Regions from separate parts of the Pseudoalteromonas sp. OF7H-1 genome, predicted to be linked through region 1. Evidence: predicted binding sites of a transcription regulator. Region 1 holds the regulator's gene; the other holds the start of a gene.

Region 1 (6,477 bases):
GGTTTTTGCATTGTTCGATGAACACTTCACCCACATTGCCAACACCCGCCACTATCACAGCAAGCTCCCTGCCTTTATTCACCAAACGTTCGTGCAATATAGCAAGTAGATCGCTATCAATAGCTTGATCGGTTAACACTAAGCTGTAATGACGCTCTTGCAGCACAAAACGGGTGACAATCGCATGTTCGTCCAATAATTCCAGAGCTTGCTGATGCAACCCAGCAATATCCTGACTTGGGGCAACAATAGCAAAGCCTTGTACTTGCGACTCAATAATATTGGCTCGCGAATCCAGCGCTTTGATCACAACATGGCTAAACTCAGATGGCACCAGTAAGTGTGCCTCTCCACCTTTAACAAAATGATGGATGCTATGCTGGATAAGCTGGCTTAGCTGTTTCACTTCTCCACTTTTTAACTGTTCAACACGTAACAGGTCAAGTTGTCCAAAAGTGGTAATAAAGCGCTTCTCTTTGCTATAGCCTGCCTTTACTATCTCAGTGCCAAGCGCATCGGCATCAAAGCTGCTACGAACTTGTAGTTTTATGTCGGTATCTTTAAGTGGAGACAGCGTTTTTGCATGCAGTACCGGATTACCTAATCGTGCGAGTAATTCAGCTTGGCCACGACATACTTTAGTGTATTTTATGGCATTAGCGACTTTACGTGGATCTGTGCTGAACACACCAGTTGTATCCGTCCAAATTGATACTTGAGCCGCATCAAGATAACTTGCCAACAAAGTTGCGCTATAGTCACTGCCATTTCGGCCTAAGGTCACCGTTTCACCTTGTGCATTTGCAGCAATAAAACCGGTAACGATATAGATAGCGTGATCATCAATGGCGCGATAGCACGCTTCTTTGTTATGGGCGTGTAGTAACACCCCCTCTTGTTGTACAAATAACCTACGAGCGTCGATAGCTTTGGCTTCAACACCTTGAGAGCTTAGGTAGTTTGCTAATATACGAGCCGACCATAGCTCTCCATGTGCAAGTAAACTCGCGTAGTGAAGATGTTGCTCTTCTCGCCCTAAAGCGATTGCTTGCAGCTCATTGACAAGCTGTTTGAGTAACACACTGTGTTGTTCACCTACAAACAAGGCATCAATTAATTCACGTTGATGATTTTCAACTTGTAACAAGACATCGTTGAATGCGCGAACATCTTGCTGCTCAAAGCTTTGCCATAACTTCACTAGGGTATTCGTTGTTTTTCCTGCAGCAGAAACCACAACACTGTCACCTAGCTGACATTGCTCTAACACTATCTTGGCAACCGCCTGATAACGCTCTGGCGAGCTTAAACTCGAACCACCAAACTTATGTACTACTTTTGCCATTTACTCACCACAACGCTACTGTATGTGCAGGCGTTAATTTGAATGACTTAGCATCATCACTCGCCTGACTTTCATCAATACATGCAAATCCTGATTCCAGATCTGCAATGAGATCCTGTGCATCTTCAATGCCTACAGAAATACGAATCAACGTGTCGCCCACTCCCGCTTCTAAACGCGCTTGCGGATCCATACCTGCGTGTGTCATCGTCGCTGGATGGCAAATAAGACTCTCAACCCCACCTAAAGATTCTGCCAATGAAAAGTGCGTTAGAGACGTTAAAAACTTCGCTGATGTTTGCAGATCGCCTTTGATATCAAAGCTCACCATGCCACCAAAGCCGAGCTGTTGTTTTTTCGCAAGTTCGTGTTGAGGATGCGACTCAAGGCCAGGGTAATAAACTTGGCTAACATACGGCGACTTTTCTAAATACTCCGCAATAAGCTGAGCATTTTCTTGATGTTGGCGTAAACGCACGTTTAAGGTGCGCAGTCCACGTAGAGTAAGGTAACTATCAAAAGGTGCACCGGTAATACCGATATTATTCGCCCACCAAGCTAACTCATCACCCAACTCCTGTGTACGCGCGATCACCGCCCCCCCCACGACATCAGAATGACCATTGATATATTTAGTAGTTGAATGCACGACTACATCTACGCCAAAAGCAATGGGATTTTGTAGTGCCGGAGACAAGAAGGTATTGTCGGCGGCGACCAAAGCCCCCACAGCGTGTGCTGCATTTACGACAGCTTCTATATCCGTTAGCCTTAATATTGGGTTACTTGGTGTTTCAATCCAAACTAATTTAGGTTTGATCTGCTGCAGCTGTGCAAGACTTTCTGATTGTGTGAGATCCAAGACGGCTAATTTGAGCAATCCACGCTTAGCAAGCGATGTAAACAAGCGATAGCTACCACCATAACAGTCATGTGGAATAACCAGCGTATCGTCATGGTTAAGTAGCTGAGTTACTAGGTGAACGGCAGCCATGCCAGTCGCGGTAATAATGCCACGAGCACCACCTTCAAGTTCGGTAAGTGCCTGTGCAAGCACATCACGATTAAAGTTACCACTGCGGCCATAATCGTAGTCGCGTTTGGTATCAAAATCGGCAAAAGAATAGGTGGTAGAAAGGTAAAGCGGTGGCACTACTGCCCCATGTGCTTTATCAGCTTCTATACCATGACGCACTGCAACCGTCGATTTGTTAACTTGACTCATAAGGTCACCTAGATAGTTGGATGTTTAGACGTCTAAAAGGTTAGAACAACAGAAACTAGAAGTCAAAACATTTATACTGCTAAATGGCTAAATAACTAGTATTTGACTATCTTTTTTAAACCGATAAAATTTCGCCACTCTAGGCGTTGCTAATACGACTGAGTTATTGAAAACTATGGCAGAGATTCTTCTATCTCGCTATGGCGGATTAGTTTATTCATCTATTTGAGTTTGGGATTTATCTTTAATTCGTAAGGTTATCCCTATATTCATGCGGTTGGTGAATAATGTAGACCAGAACCCAGTCATATTGGCATTGATGTAACTGAGGCAAGTACACAATTATGGCAAAATGGAACGGTGAGTATATTCACCCATATGCAGAACACGGTAAGAAAGCAGAGCAAGTAAAAAAGATCACGGTGAGCATACCTCTGAATGTACTCAAAGTGCTAACTGATGAGCGTACACGTCGCCAAGTGAATAACTTACGTCATGCCACGAACAGTGAGCTTTTATGTGAGGCGTTTCTACATGCCTTCACAGGTCAGCCACTGCCGAGCGATGAAGACTTGAGAAAAGATAACCCAGAGCGTATTCCGTTAGAGGTAAGACAAATAATGGAAGAGCGCGGTTTGGAGATCCCAGAAATAAACGAAGAGTGATAACTACTCTTTCTCTGTGGACATACAGACACAAAAAAAGCCTCAATCGAGGCTTTTTTCATTTGGATAATACCAATGGTACTATTCCATATATCCAGCTGGCATATCGATTTGTGCCACACCTGATTCAATTGCAGCTACCGCTACCGCTTTTGCGATACGAGGTAACAAACGCGGATCCATTGGTTTTGGAATAATGTACTCAGGACCAAACTCAAGACTATCCACATCAGCCGCTTTTAACACTTCAGCAGGCACAGGCTCTTTCGCAATCGTTCTAATTGCTTCAACCGCTGCAATCTTCATCTCGTCATTGATAGCGGTTGCACGTACATCAAGCGCACCACGGAAGATAAACGGGAAACACAGCACGTTATTTACTTGGTTTGGATAATCTGAGCGACCTGTCGCCATGATCAAATCATTACGTGCACCGTGTGCAACCTCAGGGCTGATCTCTGGATCTGGGTTAGAACAAGCAAATACCACTGGCTTGTCAGCCATTAGCTTTAGATCCTCAGCAGAAAGTAAGTCTGGGCCAGAAACACCAACAAATACGTCCGCATCTGCAATCACGTCTTGTAACGTACGCTTATCCGTGTTGTTTGCAAACAGCTCTTTGTATTCATTTAGGTCATCACGACGAGTATGGATCACGCCTTTTCTGTCCAGCATATAGATGTGCTCACGTTGAGCACCGCATTTGATCAGTAATTCCATACAAGCAATAGCGGCTGCACCCGCGCCAAGACACACAATAATCGCATCATGAATATCTTTACCCTGGATTTCCAACGCATTCAGCATACCCGCAGCGGTTACAATTGCAGTGCCGTGCTGATCATCATGGAATACAGGAACGTCACAGCGTTCAATTAGCGCGCGCTCAATTTCAAAACACTCTGGCGCTTTAATATCTTCAAGGTTAATGCCACCAAATGTGTCTGCGATATTTGCCACAGTATTAATGAAGTCTTCGGTGGTGTTGTGCTTAACTTCGATATCGATTGAATCAAGGCCCGCAAAACGCTTAAATAATAGCGCCTTACCTTCCATAACAGGCTTTGACGCCAAAGGACCTAAGTTACCTAAGCCAAGAATTGCCGTACCATTACTGATCACCGCAACCATATTTCCTTTACCCGTGTAACGGTATGCATTCGCCGGATCAGCCGCGATTTCACGTACTGGCTCTGCAACACCTGGGCTGTATGCAAGTGCTAAGTCTTTTACGGTCTCGGCAGGTTTAGTGAGTTCAACACTGATTTTACCTGGAACGGGCTTCTCGTGATAATCTAGAGCTTGTTGACGAAAGTCTGTCATGGCGCGATATTTTCCTACGAAGTTAATGTGAGAGTGTGGTAAACGTTCGCATTCTGAATGTTGGCAACCTAGCTAGCTGGTTACAGCAACACACAGTGCGATTAACTATATGAGCGACGACATTCAACCACTCAACAAGCGTATGTGCTTTGCTGTCGCGGTATGTCAATAGGACATATAGTTAATCGACCGTATTCACACAATACCGAGTTTTGCTCATTATTCAAGTAAAATCAGGTCTATCCACTAGCACGGCATTTTCTATACTTTTCCGAGAAGATAAGCTCAATTTTAAGAAATATTTCACAAATAAAATGACTAAAACTTAAAAAACAAGACGCTAAAACCAGCACAAAATGTATAAAATTAGCACAAATGTACACCAACTATAAAAACAATAAGAAAATTGCAACTTAACTAATTTTAACGTCAAGATACCGACATTTAATCGCAATATACTGACTTTAGTTTATATTAAGTGCTCATACCTGATACTAATTACTATATGAGCTTTGATTATTTTCACAACTTAAGCTCGTAAATGTTCAATATTTATCTGCTAAATAGAGTTTTTACTCTACCCAAGAAATCAGTAAAGTTTTGCTGCCAAACTGGCAAGTTTTTTATTTTAGAAGAATAAAAGACACAATAAGACGGGATGACTGACGGTCTGTCTGTTGATGCAGAATAGGATGTATAAATCGGGAAGGTATTTTCAAACAGGCACAAAAAAAGCACCATAGGGTGCTTTTTTCGACTAGACCAACAAGATTACTTCTTGCTGCTAAGTGCACCGAAACGCTTGTTAAAGCGATCTACACGGCCACCTGTGTCAAGGATCTTCTGCTTACCAGTGTAGAACGGGTGACATGCAGAACATACGTCTAGGTGAATATCTTTACATAGCGTTGAACGAGTTTCGAACTTGTTACCGCAAGAGCACGATGCAGTGATCGTCTCGTAATTAGGGTGAATACCTTCTTTCATAGCAACCTCTAGTTAAGGCCGTATCGCTCTCCAAACCCGAAGTCTGGCACCATACGTAGTTATACAAAAATGTGGACGCGTATTTTAGTGCCTAACTGAACAATCTACAAGCAATATTTCAGAGTTTTTTATCACCGCCTCTGAGTACGTTTTCAATTCGTACCACCTTAGGTATATACTTCGTCACTGCGCTCACTTTATGGAATTGTAATACATGCTCATTCTTGAAGTAGCTTTAAAGCTGCCACTGCACCGAACATTCGACTATTTGCTAGCACCAACCATGCAAGTTGAAGCAGGAATGAGAGTCACCGTCAATTTCGCCAACCGTCGCTGCACAGCGATTGCGCTTGCTAAAAAAGACGACACCGATGTACCAAAAGAAAAACTCAAGCAAATTATTGAGGTGTTGGACGAGCATCCTGTCTTTAGCCAAGCACAACTTAGCTTCTTACACTTTGTCTCTCAGTATTACTGTCATCCAATTGGCGATACCTTATTCACAGCACTACCGGCAGTGCTTAGAGAGGGTGGAAGCCCAGACAAAACTCAGATCCCTGTCGTCAGATTAACGGAAAAAGGGCAGAAACTACCAACACTGCGAGCCAAAAAGCAACAAGCACTGCTTTCTCAATTATATGAAGGTGGCGCAATAAAATTAAGCGAACTAAAAGCGCTCGGATTTGCTAGCCAAACAATTAAAGCATTGGAAGAAAAATCGCTTATCTCACAATCTATTGAGCATGATAGCGATTGGTCGCAAAATGAATTACAGCTAGGCGAAAAGCCACGCCTAAACGACCAGCAAGCGACTATCTGCAGCGCCGTCAATGCACAAGTCGGTTACCGTACCTTTTTAATCGAAGGTGTAACGGGAAGTGGTAAAACCGAAGTCTACTTACAGAGCCTTGAAAACATAATAAAAGCGGGTA
Region 2 (6,477 bases), on a different contig from region 1:
AGCTTACCGGCACCGTATACAGCGGTTTTATCCACCATGTGTAAAGTGGAGCAGCTGCGACTGCGACAATCGCTGCGAGTGAAGAGTAGCGTGTTAGCGCTAGCACTACGAGCCACGTACTAATCAATAGCCCACCCAATGACAAGCCGATGGGTAATAGCGCACCAAATGCTGTTGCTACTGCTTTACCACCGTTAAAGTGGAAGAAAATAGGATAAATGTGACCAAGGCATGCGCTTACGGCTATTGCACCTAGCCATACAGGTTCTATTTTTAGAAAGTAAGCTCCCCACACCGGGATGGTTCCCTTTAAAATATCGAAGACGAGCACCAGCGCAGCTGGGATCTTTCCTCCCAATCTTAATACATTGGTTGCGCCTGGATTATTAGAACCATTAAAGCGTGGATCTGGTAGATGGAATAACCGACAAACCAGAATCGCTGAGGAAATCGATCCCAATAAATAAGCACATACGCACATTAAACTGATTAACACTGTCTTCCTTATTTTTTATTGCGTTGTTTTGGGCTATGATCGGCGGTCTTAAGTCCTGCACAGATCGCGAATTGCGATTAGAAAATGCGGGTGAATTACAGCGATAAACATGTTTGGAGTTTACATGGATAAAGTCTATATCTCACAGCTACACGTCGAAGCCATAATAGGAGTGTACGACTTTGAAAAAGAAAGTAAACAAAGCCTTTACTTTGATGTTGAGATGTTGACCGATATTAGCGCTGCCGCTCGTCATGACGATATTAATTTGGCGGTTGATTATGCCAAAGTGAGTGAGCGTATTATTGCGCATACCCAAGCAAAACCCGTTGAGCTATTAGAAACCTTAGTTGAACAGCTTGCTGCAATGATCCTAAATGAATTTAATGTACAACAAGTGCTTATAAAAGTGAGTAAACCTGCTGCCGTGCCACAAGCACAAACGGTTGGTGTAGAAATTGTGCGTAAGAAGTAGAATTATCATGGCACAAATTTTTATCAGTCTCGGCTCAAACATAGAAAAAGAAAAAAATTTGCTGAGTGGTTTGAGGATATTGATAAAACACTTTCCGGATTTTCAACATTCGAGTGTTTTTGAGAGTGAAGCCGTCGGGTTTGCAGGAAATAACTTTTATAATTCGGTCTTTGCTGCACAAACACAGCTGTCTTTAGACGAAGTGTATAAACTGCTCAAGTTGATAGAATACGATCATGGTCGTCGCTGTAGTGAAAAGAAGTTTAGTCCACGCACATTAGATCTCGATATTCTCTTTTATGATCACCTTATTTGTTCATCACCCGCTCAGTTGCCTCGGGATGAAATAACCAAAAATGCCTTCGTGCTTCAGCCATTAGCTGAACTAGCTCCTGATTTTATCCATCCTGTTGAGGGTAAAACCATTGCTCAGTTATGGCAGGAGTATCACAACCCAACTCAAAAATTATGGAAAGTGGAGTTTCCCAAGCAATGAGCTTTATTGAGATTGTCGTCCTTGCAATTATTCAAGGTCTCACTGAATTTTTACCTATTTCGAGTTCTGCCCACTTACTGCTACCTTCACAGGTACTAGGTTGGCAAGATCAGGGTCTTGCCTTTGATGTTGCTGTTCATGTTGGTACTTTGCTGGCTGTCGTTATTTATTTTCGACAAGACATTGTTAGCCTACTGGCAGGATGGTTCAAGTCATTCTCAGGTACGCACTCGAAAGAAAGCCGGCTGACTTGGTGTATTGTGGTTGCCACCATTCCATTCGTGATCTTAGCCCCATTACTTAAAGACATCGTAGAAGTTTACTTACGTAGTGCTTGGGTGATTGCAACATCGACGATAGTATTTGGTTTACTGCTTTGGTATGCCGATGTGAAAGCGAAACAAATCAAAGACGAATTTGCCTTAAACTGGAAAAGCGCGCTGATATTGGGGCTTGCACAAATTACCGCTGTTATTCCCGGCACATCGCGTTCAGGCATTACCATCACTGCAGGTTTATTACTCGGGCTTGATAAGAAAAGTGCGGCGCGCTTTTCGTTTTTAATGTCTATTCCGGTCATTTCTATGATGGGACTGTATTACAGTTTAGAGCTTGCTACCGGCGATGAAGTGGTTGATTGGAATGCGCTATTAAGTGGTGCAGCACTGTCGTTTATCTCAGCTTATGCCTGTATCTTCTTTTTTCTGAAAATCATAGAGCGCATGGGCATGATGCCATTTGTCATTTACCGCTTGTTACTTGGGGTGGGATTAATCGCTTTCTTGAGCCTAAGTTAATCTGGGCTTTGAATAATCCAGCAAGGTTAACAGAAAAGCCAGCTTGATGAAGCTGGCTATAGGGCCTGTTGGCCTTCGCTGTTTGGTTTTTGTTCTTCTGAGTGTGTTTTGGTCGCGACGCTCGACTTGCCGCCTAGTAATCTAGGCAAAAGTTGAGCAACAATGAACAAAGCGCACTCAGGTGAACCCAAAGGGCAGCGCTTGATTGGCATTTCTACTATGTTATCGCCAGACTTACATAGAATGACTATGCTACGCAGGCTCTGTCTTGTATAAATACCAATCAAACTGCTGCAAAAACAAACTTGGAAGATCAACAGGCCCTAGACTGCATTAAGCAATTTGCTTTTCCGCAAGGCATAATTCCATGGTCGCCTTCAACAGTCGATAAAGGTTTATCGACGCGTCAATTTCTTCTTTTCGGTTTGTTAAGCTCTCAATATTTAAGCCAAGAGAAATATCTAGGTGTGAGCAGCTTTTTAAGATTTGATCTAGATTCTCTCTACAAATACGAATTGACTCACTTAGTGTGTTTTCTGAATCTAACATGCGCCATTTGGTTGCTTCTGGTACTGAGATCCCCAGCCACTCCATAAACTGCAAGGTTTTTTCCCCACCACATGGAGTAAAGGTAAGAATAATGCGTTTTGGTGTTTGCCCTTGCTGTTTACAGGTGCGAGCATAGCTCGTGATAAGATCTATGGTTGCTTGAGCGTCATACACTGCTTGGGAAACAAAAAATTGGCAGCCTTGCTCTGTTTTATCAATTAATCTTTCGTGTTCATTACGCTTACTGGCGTGGCGCTCTGCAATCGTTACACCACCTAAGAAAAAGTTATCTTGATGATGCTTCAGTACATCATAGGCTTCAGAAAGCGGTAACTTAATATCGCCTTGTGAAGATGGACTGCCCACTAATACGAGATTGTTTAACCCATACTGCTGTTTGGTGCTGCTTAACCAATCGCCAAAAGCTTCACTGTCGCGCTGTGCCACACTTTTATACGTAATTACATCAAGGTGCGACAATTCGCGGATCAACTGACTATATTCACACGGATCAACGGTGTGCTTAAAAGGAAATGGGCGTGGTACTTGAGTACGACTGCTTTCATCTTGAATGTCATAGATGATCACGCCGTCGTATTCAATCTCATGTAAACGGCCCAAAAGCTTAGCGGCAATTGATTTTAGCTGCTCTGGGTCGGTGCCAATCTTAGGTGGTGTGGTACCAATTAAATATACCCCTTGGTTAGGGTCAATGATTTTCTCTTGAAGCGTTAAAGCCATAATCCTCATTCCACAAAAGCATTTCTGTATCTCTTTACTAATATAGCAGCCATTTAGACGTCTAGATAGATTTTTTTAATGAAAGAATTTCAATAATTATGAATTTATCTCAAGCGCTCAAACCAAAATTTCATATTTGTTTACACATTAGGGTGGTAAATCACCTTGGAAATTAGCGAATTAGTATGACTTTGGGGCATAATCAGGAGGTTTGCTAACGTAAGTGAACACGACTTACTTAGAATAAAAAATATGATTAGGACCAAATTCATGAAATTCAAATTACTAGCAACCAGCTTTGCCGTAAGCTTAGCGCTTAGTGGCTGCGCAGCGACGAATTCAGACCAAGCTCAACAGTCAGCTGTAAGTACTCAAGCTGCCCAATCCAATAAAGTATTCGCCCAAGATTATGTTTTGGAAGAGCTAGAAAATGGCCTTCGCGTCATGGTAGTTAAAACTAACTATCCTGATGTGGTATCGCTACAAATTCCGGTTTCTGTTGGTTCGCGTAATGAAGTTGAAGCGGGTAAAACCGGCTTTGCTCACTTCTTTGAGCATATGATGTTCAAAGGCTCAGAAAAGTATCCACAAGACGTTTATTCGGACATTTTGAAAAATTCAGGTGTTGATAATCGCGCTTACACCACCAATGATTACACGAACTACCACCTAAATTTCTCAAAGCAGCATTTAGATAAAGTATTAGAAATTGAAGCGGATATCTTTCAAAACCTAACTTACAGTGAAGAGCAGTTTCGTACTGAGGCACTAACTGTTAAAGGTGAGTACCTTAAAAATAATGCTAGCCCAGTTCGAAAACTGCTTTCTGCGGTAAGAAAAGAAGCATTTGACAAGCATACCTATAAACACACGACAATGGGCTTTTTTGAAGACATCGAAGCAATGCCAGATCAGATGGCCTATGGTAAAACCTTCTTTGAGCGTTTTTATAAGCCTGAGTATGTATCACTTGTGATCGTAGGTGATGTAGATCCTAAAGAAACTATGGCTATGGTGAAGAAGCATTGGGGTAATTGGAAAAAGGGTGACTACCAAGCCGATATTCCTGTTGAGCCAAAGCAAGACAAAGCGCGTTACGTTCACGAAAAATATGATGGCTTACCGGGTCACTGGTTGCTAGTTTCGTATAAAGGCGCTGCATGGGAGCCGAAGAAAAAAGACCGAGCGGCACTTGATCTGATCTCGCAGCTTTATTTCTCTGAAAACTCAGCGCTGTATCAAGAGCTAGTGGTAGACAAACAGCTTGCAAGCCAAATGTTTACCTATAACCCTGAAACCAAAGACCCTGGTCTTCTACATGTTTTCGTTAAAGTAGAAGATGAAAAAGATTTGGCGACAGTGCGTGATGCAATCAATAACACTTACGCAAAAGCACGCACAGAGCTGGTAGATGAAAATAAACTTGCTGCACTTAAATCAAACCTAAAGTACAGCTTTATTAACGGCCTTGACTCATCACAATCTATTGCTTCGACACTCGCGAGCTACATGCATTTTGAGCGTGATCCTGAAGTGGTGAATGCGCTATATGCTAGTGCTGATAAAGTCACTGCAAAAGATATTCGTGATATTGCCAATAAATACTTTGTGGACAGCAGCCGCACAACGGTGACTATGTCTGCACTTGAGTCTGTCTCTGGTTTTGATAAGGAAGTTAACTTAGACAAGTTAGTGGCAAAAATGGACAAGCCAGTAACGCGTTATTTCAACGTATTAGACAAGACCAATAACTCACCGCTGGTGGATGTGAACTTTCTTTTTTACACAGGTGCTGCTGCCGATCCTGCAGGTAAAAAAGGTCTTGCTGCGCTTACTGCGGCTATGATTGCCAATGGTGGAAGTGAGTCGCAATCATACAAAGAAATTCAAAAGGCGCTGTACCCGATTGCTGGTAGCTTTGGTTATCAAATCGATAAAGAAATGATTTCTTTACGTGGTCGTATTCATAAAGACAATGCTGATCAATGGTATGGCATTGTGAGTCAGCAGCTTTTGAACCCAGGGTTCAGAGAAGATGATTTTAAACGTCTGAAAAAAGAGCTAATCGATGGCATTAAGGCTGGTTTGAAAGCGTCAAATGATGAAGAGCTAGGTAAAGAAGTGCTTTATCACGAGCTGTACAAAGGCCACCCATACGAAAGCTATAACTTTGGTGATTTATCAGACTTAGAAGCAATCACTTTAGATGACGTTAAGGCTTTTTATGCTCAGCAATTTACTCAAGCTAAACTCAACGTGGGTATTACTGGTGCACTCGATAAACAGCTAAAAGAAGCGATGTTTAACGACCTTACGGCTTTACCTAAAGGTGAAGAAGCACGTTTACAAGTGCCTGATGCGCCTAAGCTATCTGGTCATCACGCAACCATCGTAGAAAAGAATGCAAAATCAACAGCGGTGTCTTTTGGTTTCCCAATCGACACGGTTCGTAGCAGTAAAGACTGGGCTGCGCTTTGGTTAGTGCGTTCATACTTTGGTGAGCACCGCAGTTCAAACAGCCACTTGTACCAGCGTATCCGTCAGGTGCGTGGTATGAACTATGGTGATTATGCATATATCGAATACTTCCCTCGTGGTATGTTCCAAACTAAGCCGGATGCAAACTTAGGTCGTAGTGAGCAAATTTTCCAAGTTTGGTTACGCCCACTTCGTTCTAATAACGATGCCCATTTTGCAACGCGTACCGCATTGTTTGAACTCGATAAGCTGATCAAAGAAGGGATGAGCAAAGCAGACTTTGAAGCAACACGTAACTTCTTAATCAACTTTGTGCCGCAAATGGTGGCGAGCCAAGATAGACAGCTAGGTTATGCACTTGATAGCCAGTTCTACAACACCGATGAATTTGTTGCCTATGTGACAAAGCAGCTAGCGTCGCTGTCTGTTGAAGACATCAATCGCG

What was found. The regulator MetJ, encoded in region 1, represses methionine synthesis genes. The targets are predictions, from matches to a motif close to TAGACGTCTAGACGTCTA.
Region 2: the regulator MetJ is predicted to act here: its motif matches at 3,601-3,618, upstream of MHN30_RS20075 (methylenetetrahydrofolate reductase).

Annotation. Positions count from the first base shown of each region.
Region 1 is NZ_JAKRFX010000003.1:408,756-415,232, forward strand. Features, by position in the region: gene metL (bifunctional aspartate kinase/homoserine dehydrogenase II) at 1-1,345, opposite strand, end outside; gene metB (cystathionine gamma-synthase) at 1,350-2,570, opposite strand; gene metJ (met regulon transcriptional regulator MetJ) at 2,915-3,235, shown strand; gene MHN30_RS06005 (malic enzyme-like NAD(P)-binding protein) at 3,317-4,558, opposite strand; gene rpmE (50S ribosomal protein L31) at 5,330-5,545, opposite strand; gene priA (primosomal protein N') at 5,760-6,477, shown strand, end outside.
Region 2 is NZ_JAKRFX010000020.1:51,449-57,925, reverse strand. Features, by position in the region: gene plsY (glycerol-3-phosphate 1-O-acyltransferase PlsY) at 1-496, opposite strand, end outside; gene folB (dihydroneopterin aldolase) at 621-971, shown strand; gene folK (2-amino-4-hydroxy-6-hydroxymethyldihydropteridine diphosphokinase) at 979-1,467, shown strand; gene MHN30_RS20080 (undecaprenyl-diphosphate phosphatase) at 1,464-2,264, shown strand; gene MHN30_RS20075 (methylenetetrahydrofolate reductase) at 2,598-3,554, opposite strand; gene MHN30_RS20070 (pitrilysin family protein) at 3,825-6,477, shown strand, end outside.